DNA from 3 places in the Mesorhizobium sp. B2-3-15 genome. Region 2 is predicted to be linked to each of the others. Evidence: predicted binding sites of a transcription regulator. Region 2 holds the regulator's gene; each other region holds the start of a gene.
What was found. Region 2 encodes LexA, which represses DNA repair genes until DNA is damaged. Its sites were predicted from a motif close to TGTTCNNNNTGTGTTCNG; they were not measured.

Region 1: the regulator LexA is predicted to act here: its motif matches at 1,987-2,004, upstream of recA (recombinase RecA).
Region 3: the regulator LexA is predicted to act here: its motif matches at 1,796-1,813, upstream of dinB (DNA polymerase IV).

What each region holds. Positions count from the first base shown of each region.
Region 1 covers NZ_VFVO01000007.1:283,565-286,842, forward strand. The annotation lists gene FJ954_RS16705 (pseudouridine-5'-phosphate glycosidase) at 1-758, opposite strand, end outside; gene FJ954_RS16710 (carbohydrate kinase family protein) at 836-1,780, opposite strand; gene recA (recombinase RecA) at 2,062-3,162, shown strand.
Region 2 covers NZ_VFVO01000014.1:35,121-38,398, reverse strand. The annotation lists gene FJ954_RS25250 (ComEC/Rec2 family competence protein) at 1-958, shown strand, start outside; gene lexA (transcriptional repressor LexA) at 952-1,695, opposite strand; gene FJ954_RS25240 (GntR family transcriptional regulator) at 2,106-2,879, opposite strand; gene FJ954_RS25235 (ABC transporter substrate-binding protein) at 3,029-3,278, shown strand, end outside.
Region 3 covers NZ_VFVO01000012.1:24,159-27,436, reverse strand. The annotation lists gene FJ954_RS22905 (YkvA family protein) at 1-302, opposite strand, end outside; gene dinB (DNA polymerase IV) at 516-1,763, opposite strand; gene FJ954_RS22895 (helix-turn-helix domain-containing protein) at 1,924-2,340, opposite strand; gene FJ954_RS22890 (NmrA family NAD(P)-binding protein) at 2,451-3,278, shown strand, end outside.

The DNA.
Region 1 (3,278 bases), on a different contig from region 2:
GCGGCTTCGATGTAGCCCGCCATTTCTTCAGCGGGGATTTCGTGGGATTCCGGCACGGGATTGGCAATCAGCATGCCGCCGCCCAAGCCCAGAGCCAGGCGTGTCCGGTAGAAATGCGCGATATCTTCCGGTCCGTGCAAGGTCAATGGCGCCCGGAACGGTGACTGCCGCGACCAGAAGGCCGGCATCGTCTCGCAGCCATGGCCGACCACGGGCACGCCGCGCGTCTCCAGCACTTCCAGCGTCTTTTCGATGTCGAGGATCGCCTTGGCGCCGGCCGAGACGACGATCACCGGTGTACGCGCCAATTCATCGAGGTCGGCCGAGATGTCGAAGCTCTTTTCCGCCCCCTTGTGCACGCCGCCAATGCCGCCGGTGGCGAACACCTTTATCCCGACCATGTCAGCCGCGATCATGGTGGCGGCGACCGTGGTGCCACCGGTGCGGCCCTGCGCGACGGCGAAGCCGAGATCGGCGCGCGACAGCTTCATGGCGTCACCGGTCATCGCCAGCGATTCGCGTTCGCCGTCCGAAAGCCCGATCTTGATGCGGCCGTTGACCACCGCGATGGTTGCCGGCACGGCGCCGCCGTCAGCGATGATCTTTTCGACGTTGGCCGCCATGGCGCCATTGTCGGGATAGGGCATGCCATGGGTGATGATGGTGCTTTCGAGCGCCACCACCGGGCGCCCGGCGGCCAGGGCCTGCGCCACCGGTGCGTGGATATCGATGAAGGGGCGGGCGGTCTCTGGCGTCATCTCTGATCTCCAATCCGGAGTGCGGCGCATCCATCAGGAAAGCGTAGCTTCACCGCGCGTTATGAACTTGCCGGGTCTCATGCCACTTCCCTGGCATCCGGCACAAGGGCCAGCGCTTCCGCGAAGCTCGCCGCGGTGAATTCGGGCACCGCGTCGGCGCTTTCGATGGCCAGCGTTGCCGCGGCGACGCCCTCGCGCACGGCGTGGCGCAGCGGATGGCCCCGCAGCAGTGCTGCGACCGTCGCACCTGCCAGCGCGTCGCCGGCGCCGGTGACATCGGCGACTTTTCTGGGGGCAGGCGGCAGGATCGAAAAGGCGCCTGTCTCATCGAAACCCAGCACAGGGCCGCTGCCTGCCGTGACCACGCCGCTGGCAAGGCCGCTGCACCGCAACCCGTCGACCATTTCCCGCTCGGCGGCCGCTGCATTGACACCGGCCAGCACGACGGCCTCTCGCCGGTTCATGAAGAGCTGGGCCAGCCCGCCGAGAACCGGTATCAGCCGCGTTACCTTCGCCGGCGAAATCGCGATGGCGAAAACCGGTTTACCGGCGGCGAGCGACAGCAGCCGCTCCAGGGCGGCCGACGGCAGATTGGCGTCGCACAGGATGGCATCGGCGGCGGCCACCTCCTGGCGTATCTTGGAACGCCTGATCTGCTTGGGAAAAGCCAGGTCGTACAGTGCCATGTCGGCAAAGCCGACGATCAATTCGCCCTCGCGATCGATCAATGCCGTGTAGCTCGGCGTGGTACGGTCGAGGAACACCGCCGAAAGATCGGCGATGCCTGCCTCGGCGATGGCCCGTGAAACCGTATCGGCCGATGCATCGCCGCCCCGCATCGACACCAGGGAGGCCGACACGCCGCGCCGTACCATGCTGCGCAACGCGTTGAAGACGCCGCCGCCGACATCCTCGCGCATCGTGCCGGGATTGGAGGCTGCCGGCACGTAGGGACCGTACACCTGGCCACGCCGGTCGATATGGGCGCCGCCCACGGCCAGGATCTTCGGGGATTCCACCATGGCGGCGATATGACCTTTGTTGTTGCGGCCGCACAAGCGCTAGAGTGCGCGACAGAGCTTCGCATGCTGGTCGGCGATTCGGCCGGGCGATACGATCGAGCCGTCTGGCCCAATGCGGAGCCCGTTCGTGCCCGAGCTTGCGAGACAAAAAAAGAACAAACCGCGATATCCTTTGTTTTTCAGTTGGTTGTCACCCCTTGCCAAATGAGAACAAAAAAGGTACAAAATGGTAGGGATTACGGATTGTCCGGCCTTCATTGACGACCAAGGGGTGATGTATCATGGCTCAGAATTCTTTGCGGCTGGTAGAGGATAAGGCAGTGGACAAATCAAAGGCTCTGGATGCGGCGCTGTCGCAAATCGAGCGGGCTTTCGGCAAGGGCTCGATCATGCGGCTCGGCGCCAACGAGCAGGTCGTCGAGATCGAAACGGTGCCGACCGGCTCGCTCGGCCTCGACATCGCGCTCGGCGTCGGTGGCTTGCCGCGCGGCCGTATCATCGAGATCTATGGGCCGGAAAGCTCCGGCAAGACGACCCTGGCCCTGCACACCGTGGCTGAAGCCCAGAAGAAGGGCGGCATCTGCGCCTTCGTCGATGCCGAGCACGCGCTCGATCCGGTCTACGCCCGCAAGCTCGGCGTCGATCTTGAAAACCTGCTGATCTCGCAGCCCGACACCGGCGAGCAGGCGCTGGAGATTTGCGACACGCTGGTGCGTTCCGGCGCCATCGACGTGCTGGTGGTCGATTCGGTGGCGGCGCTGACGCCGCGTGCCGAGATCGAGGGCGAGATGGGCGATTCGCTGCCGGGCCTGCAGGCCCGCCTGATGAGCCAGGCGCTGCGCAAGCTGACCGCGTCGATCTCGCGCTCCAACACCATGGTCATCTTCATCAACCAGATCCGCATGAAGATCGGCGTCATGTTCGGTTCGCCCGAAACCACGACCGGCGGCAACGCGCTGAAATTCTACGCTTCGGTTCGCCTCGACATCCGCCGTATCGGCTCGGTCAAGGATCGCGATGAGGTCGTCGGCAACCAGACCCGCGTCAAGGTGGTCAAGAACAAGTTGGCGCCGCCCTTCAAGGTGGTCGAGTTCGACATCATGTATGGCGAGGGCGTCTCCAAGACCGGCGAACTGGTCGACCTCGGCGTCAAGGCCGGCGTGGTCGAGAAATCGGGCGCCTGGTTCTCCTATAATTCGCAGCGTCTCGGCCAGGGCCGCGAGAATGCGAAACTGTTCCTGCGCGACAATCCCGATACCGCGCGCGAGATCGAGCTGGCGCTCAGGCAGAATGCCGGATTGATCGCCGAAAAGTTCCTCGAAAATGGTGGCTCCGAGGGCAATGGCGACGACGGTTTTGAGGACGAAGCCGGCGCGATGTAGGCAACGGTCAGAATTTGGCCATAAATCCAGACTATTAGTCAATGCTTAAGTAAAAGAGTTCTGTAGCACCGCGTTCCAAACCGCCGGCCTTCGCGCCGGCGGTTTTCGTTTGGGCG
Region 2 (3,278 bases):
TATCGCCGGCAGCGCCACGGCGTTGTTTGCCATCTGGCATTTCCAGCGGGTATCGCCGCTCAGCCTGTTCGCCAATCTGGCCGTGATGCCTATCGTGTCGGTCGTGATGTTCCTGGCCGTCGCCAGCGCGCTGTTGATGCCATTCGGACTGGATTGGCCGGCTCTCTACCTCATGGGCAAGGGCCTGACCGCAATGATCGCCGTGTCGGCGTGGATATCGGAGCGCTCTCCGGTCGATGGAGTCGGGCTGATTTCGCAGCAATCCGTGCTGCTGGTCACCGTCGCGCTGGTTATCGCGACGATGGCGACGACATGGCTGCGGCTCGCGGCGCTGCCATTCGCGCTCGCCGGCCTGTTGACTGTGTCGCACACACGCGCGCCCGATGTGCTGATCTCGGAAGATGCGCGGCTGGTCGCGCTGCCGATCGGCAATGGCGAACTGGCCGTCAACCGGGAACGTCCGAACGAATTCGCAACCGACAACTGGAAACGCGCCCTGATCTCCGAAACAATCGTCAAACCGGAAATGTTCGACACGACAGACAGGCAATTCGATGTTGCCAGTCCCACCGACCTGCCGCCGGGATCGCCCTTCTACTGCCGCGAAGGCCTGTGCCTTGCCAGGCACCCTTCCGGCGCGATCATTGCCTATGTCGAGGACCGCAAGACCACCTGGAAAGCCTGCGCTTTCGCCGACCTGATCATCGTCAATGACGCAACCGCCTATGACGCCTGCCACAATCCACTGGTTCTCGTCGTCACCAAACGGCAGCTCGCCCGCAAGGGAAGCGCTGCCGTCTTCTTCAATCCCCAGTCGGCCACGACCCGGGCCGCGATCGCATTTGCCGTCGACGGACCATACCGGCCCTGGCACGAACAGCGAAAATTCTCACGCGAGGCGAGGGGGCTGCCGCCGTACAAAAAACCCGACAAGCCCGATAACAAGCCGGTTCAGTAGCGCCTGATCAACCCGACCAGCTTGCCTTGTACCTTGACCCTGTCCGGCCCGAAAATGCGCGTTTCGTAGGCTGGATTGGCGGCTTCGAGCGCGATCGAAGCGCCTTTGCGGCGGAACCGCTTCAGTGTCGCTTCCTCTTCGTCGACCAGTGCCACGATAATTTCGCCCGGGCTTGCCGTGTCGGCATTGCGGATAATGACCGTGTCTCCATCGAAGATACCAGCCTCGATCATCGAGTCGCCCTTAACCTCCAACGCATAGTGCTCGCCGCCCATGATCATGTCCGGCGGCACCGAGATCGAATGCGTCTGATGCTGGATGGCATCGATCGGCACACCGGCGGCGATACGGCCCATGACCGGGATGGACACGGCTGAAACCGCGTCGTCGTCGTTGCCGGCCGCGGGCAGGCGCGAAGGCGCAGCGGCCGGCCTGATCTGGCGTCCGAGACTGCCTTGGCCAAGGCTGCCTTGGATGATGCTTGGCGAGAACTTCTTTGCCGCATTGAGGCCCGGCGCGATCGAGTCCGGCAGCCGCAGCACTTCCAGCGCGCGCGCCCGATTGGGTAGCCGGCGAATGAAGCCGCGCTCCTCCAGGGCCGTGATCAGGCGATGGATCCCCGACTTGGAGGCAAGATCGAGTGCTTCCTTCATCTCGTCGAAGGAAGGCGGTATCCCGCTTTCCTTGAGCCGTTCGTGGATGAACATCAGCAGTTCATGTTGCTTGCGTGTCAGCATGGCGGCCCCCAAGACATTGAACGAAAGGTTGAACCAGAATCGAAAAAACAAACCCAGAACAAACACTATCTGTTCCAGTTGTGTTCTGCAACCGTTTAAAGTTTAATGAATTTGTTAAGGGGTCTGAAGTTTTTTGCCCGCGACGGCGGGCGGCAACCAGTCCTTTCCGCCGTCGGCAGGCGCATTGAAATCGTTTTGGTTAATGGCCTGTGGCCCATCCGCCGACGAGGCTTTGGCATCAGTTAGTTGGAAGGCTTCTCCTCGGAGGGACGTATAATTCGCGGAGCCATTATTCGCGGAACGAAACGAAACCAAAATGCCAACGATTGGTAGCTTCGGGCGGCCATGGATCGGGGCGTTCGGCGCACTCCGGCCAGCGCGTTCGAATAGGCGTCGCGGAAGCGCTGAAGTTATCCCGAACCCGCCTTCAAGCTGCCGGCGCGAGCGGCGTATCTGGTAGCGCCGCTGTCTTCGCTGTGGACATAGACGTGCAGTGTGTAGCCGATATGCGCCGTCATCAGCGCCTTGGCCCGCTCGACGTCACGGTCGAGCGCCGCTTCCATGATCGCGGTATGGTGTTCGATCGCAATCGCTTCGCGTAGCGCTTCGATTGCCTCTTCATAGCCATCCTTGAGGCCGGCCGCGGCCCGCAGTGTCGGCGCCAGACCAAGAAAGCGATGATGCCGGCGCAGCTGATCCGAGATCGTCGAGCGGAACCGCAACAGCCAGTCGCATGTGGCGGCGCTCAGCAGCGCCGCATGGAAAGCCTCGTGGTTCTCGTCCCATCTGTCGACGGCCGCGTCCGAGGGATCGTCGACCGCCGTCTTGCAACGCGAGAGCCGGTAGTGGGCGGTGACCACGGCATCCTCCCACTCCCTGCCGCCTTTTTCCATCGATTCGAGGAACAGGGGTATCTCGACCACCATCCTGGCGCGTGCCAGATCCTCCAGCTCGGCCCGCGACACCGGAGCCACGGCAAAACCACGATTGCTGATCGCGGTGACCAGGCGTTCGGCCTCGAGCCGCGACAGGGCTTCGCGCAACGGTGTCCAGCCGACGCCATAGGTGCCGCGCAGCGCACTCAGTTTGAGCGGGGCGCCCGGCATGAGGCGCGTGGTCAGGATGTCGCGCCGCAACAGCTGATAGGCGGCTTCCGTTTTTGTGGAACTTGTTTCATCCAGCATCGTGATCAATCCGTCGTCTGGCGAAAGTATATATGATACCGGGTCCTAGCAACAATTATATATAATGTTTGACACAGACCGGCGGACTGACCATGATCGCCGTAGTAGCCGCGTTTCCGAGCGGCCCTGATCAAATCTGGGAGGAAATGATGTTGAAGTCGAAATCCGCTTGGTTGTCGGGTTTGGCCCTGGCGGGCGCATTGATGGTCGGCGCCGGCAGTGCCGCGGCCGATCAGATCCGTATCGGCATTGCCAATTTCGGCGAGCATCCGCAATTGAACGCCGCCATAGCCGGCTTCAAGAAGGCGCTGACGGACAATGGCTTCGTCGAGGGCAAGGACGTCGTCTACACGGAGAGCCACACCAATTTCGATGCATCGCTGGTGCCGCAGATGATCG
Region 3 (3,278 bases), on a different contig from region 2:
CCGCGGCTGGTCGGCCTCGATCGGCGAATGGCCTCCGCGCGAAACTCCGCCATCAGATCGGCGGGGATCAGCTTCACCGCAAGCAGGATGCCAAGCGGCACGATGATCAGATCGTCCAGATATCCGAGTACGGGAATGAAATCGGGTATCAGATCGATAGGACTGAGCGCGTAGGCGGCGACCATGCCGGCGGCAAGCTTGGCGTACCAGGGAACGCGAGGATCGCGGGCGGCCAGCCACAGGGCCATCACATCGCGCTTGGTGACTTTCGCCCATTGCTTTGCCTTGTCGAGGACAGTCACCCGGCAACTCTCTTTAGAAGGCCCCGAACATCGGCGTCTCCGCTCCTTCCCTCGATCATTGCAGCGATGTCGACGATCTGCAAACTGACCCCGCCGCGCAACGGGCGTGCCGTGAAGAAGACCCATTGAAAGCCGGCGCTGGTGACGACCACCGCGCCGCCTGGTTCGGGACATCGATCCGCAAAGCGTGAGCGACGGGGAGGGCTCCTCCGCTCACAATTCCTTCTCCGCCAGTTCCCTGAATGCGTCGGGCACCGAGCGGGCCGCTTCCAGGGCCACCGTACCGTAGCCGACCGCCTGTTTGCCGAAACGCTGGCGGATCTTGTCGATGGCGCGGTCGGCGCCAAAGCGCGCGAGGCCTTTTTGGCTGCCCGGGCGGCGCTTCTCGTCGGCGAGGCCGAGCGGCAGGTCGAGCTGCAGTTCGGTGCTCTCCTCCAGGTGCGAGACCGAGATCGCCAGCAGCGAGATCGTTTTCTCCCGGGGATGCTCGGCGAGCACGCCGCGCACCAAATCCCCTGCGATCTCGGCCAGCATGGCGGTCGCCGAGATCGGCTGTTCCAGCGTGATCGAGCGCGTGACGGCGCTGAGATCGGCAAAGCGCACGCGCACGGTTACCGTGCGGCCGGGGCGGTTCTTGGCGCGCAGCCGGCTGGCGACGCGATCGGCCAGATGCAGCAGTGTGGGCACGATCACTCGCGCCACGGCCGGCTTTTGCCCGAGAGCCGATTGCGCGCCGGCCGAGTGCGCCCGGCGCTTCGTCTCCAGCTTGCGCGGATCGCGGTTCCACGACAGCGCCGCGAGCTTTTCGCCGGCCGCGGGGCCTAGCAGCCGGGTCAGGGCGCCGCTGTGGGTCCGGGCCAGCTCGCCGATGGTCTCGACGCCGATCTCGGCCAAGCGCGCCCTGGTGGCCGGCCCGACGCCCCACATCAGCGAGACCGGCAAATCGTGCAGGAAGGCAAGCTCGGTGCCGGGCTCGACCACCACCAGCCCGTCGGGCTTGGCGACTTGCGAGGCGATCTTGGCCAGATGCTTGGTGCGCGCCACGCCGATCGAGATCGGCTGGCCGAGTTCGGCCCGCACACGGCCCCGGATCGCCGTCGCGATTTCCCGCGGGGAGCCGAACAGATGCGTGCAGCCGGCGACATCGGCGAAGGCCTCGTCGATGGAGATGCGTTCGACCACCGGCGTGAAATCGTCGAGCACCTTGATCGCCGCGTCGCCCAGCCGCTGGTAGTGGCTGAAATTGCCGCCGACGAAGATCAATTGCGGGCAAAGCTCGCGCGCCTTGCGTCCCGGCATGCCGCCGCGCACGCCAAAGGCGCGCGCTTCGTAAGAGGCGGCGAGCACCACGCCGCCGCCAACCGCGATCGGCTTGCCGCGCAGCGACGGGTCGAGCAGTTGCTCGACCGAGGCATAGAAGGCGTCGAGATCGGCATGCAGGATGGTGGCCGTCGTTTCCATCCTGTTCCGCTCATCCGCGATTGCTGATAGACAGGAACCTATAGTGAACAAACAGAGATCGTTGTCAATTGGGTCTTTGCTGCATCGGTGTCCTTTGGGCGTAACCGAGGCGCGTAAAGTGCCTCCTTTTCCACAGGGCGGAAGGAGGCAGCGCCACTTCCTAGACAACATGCTCCGCCCGCAGTGCCGCCTTCATCCGTTCCAGCGCCGGCTCGCCGCCGGCCGCCAGTTCGTCGGCGATACGGGCGAGTTTGTCGTCGGATTTGCGGTGCTTGCTGCCCCAAGCGCCGAGCGTGGCCAGCACCGGCAGGAGATCGATGCCGGCTTCGGTCAGCCGGTAGATCGCCTTCAGCCCGTGGCTAGGGTCGTCGCAGCGGGTGAGGATGCCTTCGTCCTGCAGCGTCTGCAGCCGCTCGGCCAATGTGCGCGAGGAGATGCCTTCATCGGATTGCAGGAACTCGCGAAAATGCTTTTTGCCGGCGAAGACCAGGTCGCGGATGATGAGCAGCGTCCAGCGGTCGCCGAGCAATTCCAGCGACAGGCTGATCGGGCAGCCGGATCTTTCACGCGTCGACATCTCTACGGTTCCATTTTTAAATCACTTTACTATTGACATCGTTCTTTCCATCAGTCAAATGGTTCCAAAAGTAAATCGTTGGGCCGCAACTTGGCCAGCAGGAGGACGTCATGAGTCAGGCCGTCGGGAAAATCAGCTCACCAAGAACCGTCGTGGTCATCGGGGCCACCAACGAGGTTGGCAAGGCGGTCGCCCAGGTCCTGACCAGGCAGGGGCATATTGTGCGCGGCGTGGCGCGCAGCCTGGGTGTCGCGCTTGACGATAGCGACGCGCTCGCCTCCGCCTTTTCCGGTGCCAACAGCGCCTATGTAATGATTCCGTTCGACGTCACGGCGCCAGATCTTCATGGCTTCGAGGATGAAGTCGGCGCGCGGCTGGCGGCGGCGATCGCGAAGTCAGGCGTGCGCCGCGTCGTGCTGCTCAGCGGCCTCAACGCCCATCTCAGGATGGGAACTTCGCTCGGCGCCGCCTTGATGGAGGACCGGCTGGCGGCGCTCGGCCTCGACGAACTGGTGTTTTTGCGCGCCTCATTCTTCATGGAGAACTTCGCCAAGGGCATGGGCTTTGTCCAGCAGGCCGCTTCCGGCATCTTCATGACGCCGTTCCGTGGCGATCTGCCGATGCCTTTGATTGCCGCCAGCGATGTCGGCCAGCGCGCCGCCGCGCTGCTGGACGCCACGCGCTTTCCAAGCGAGCGGATTATCGAATTGCATGGCGGCGGCTATTATACCTTCGAGCAGGCCACCGCGATCCTGGGCAGCGCGATGGGGAGGCAGGTCACTTACAAGGCGGCTCCATTCACTGAGGCGCGCGCCGGGATGATCGCCAACGGCCTGTCACCGAGCTTTGCCGATGCGCTCGGCGAAACGGCGGCGAGTTTCAACAAGGGTGAACGCTGGGCACTTGAGACACCGTCAATCCGCAACGCCACGCCGACC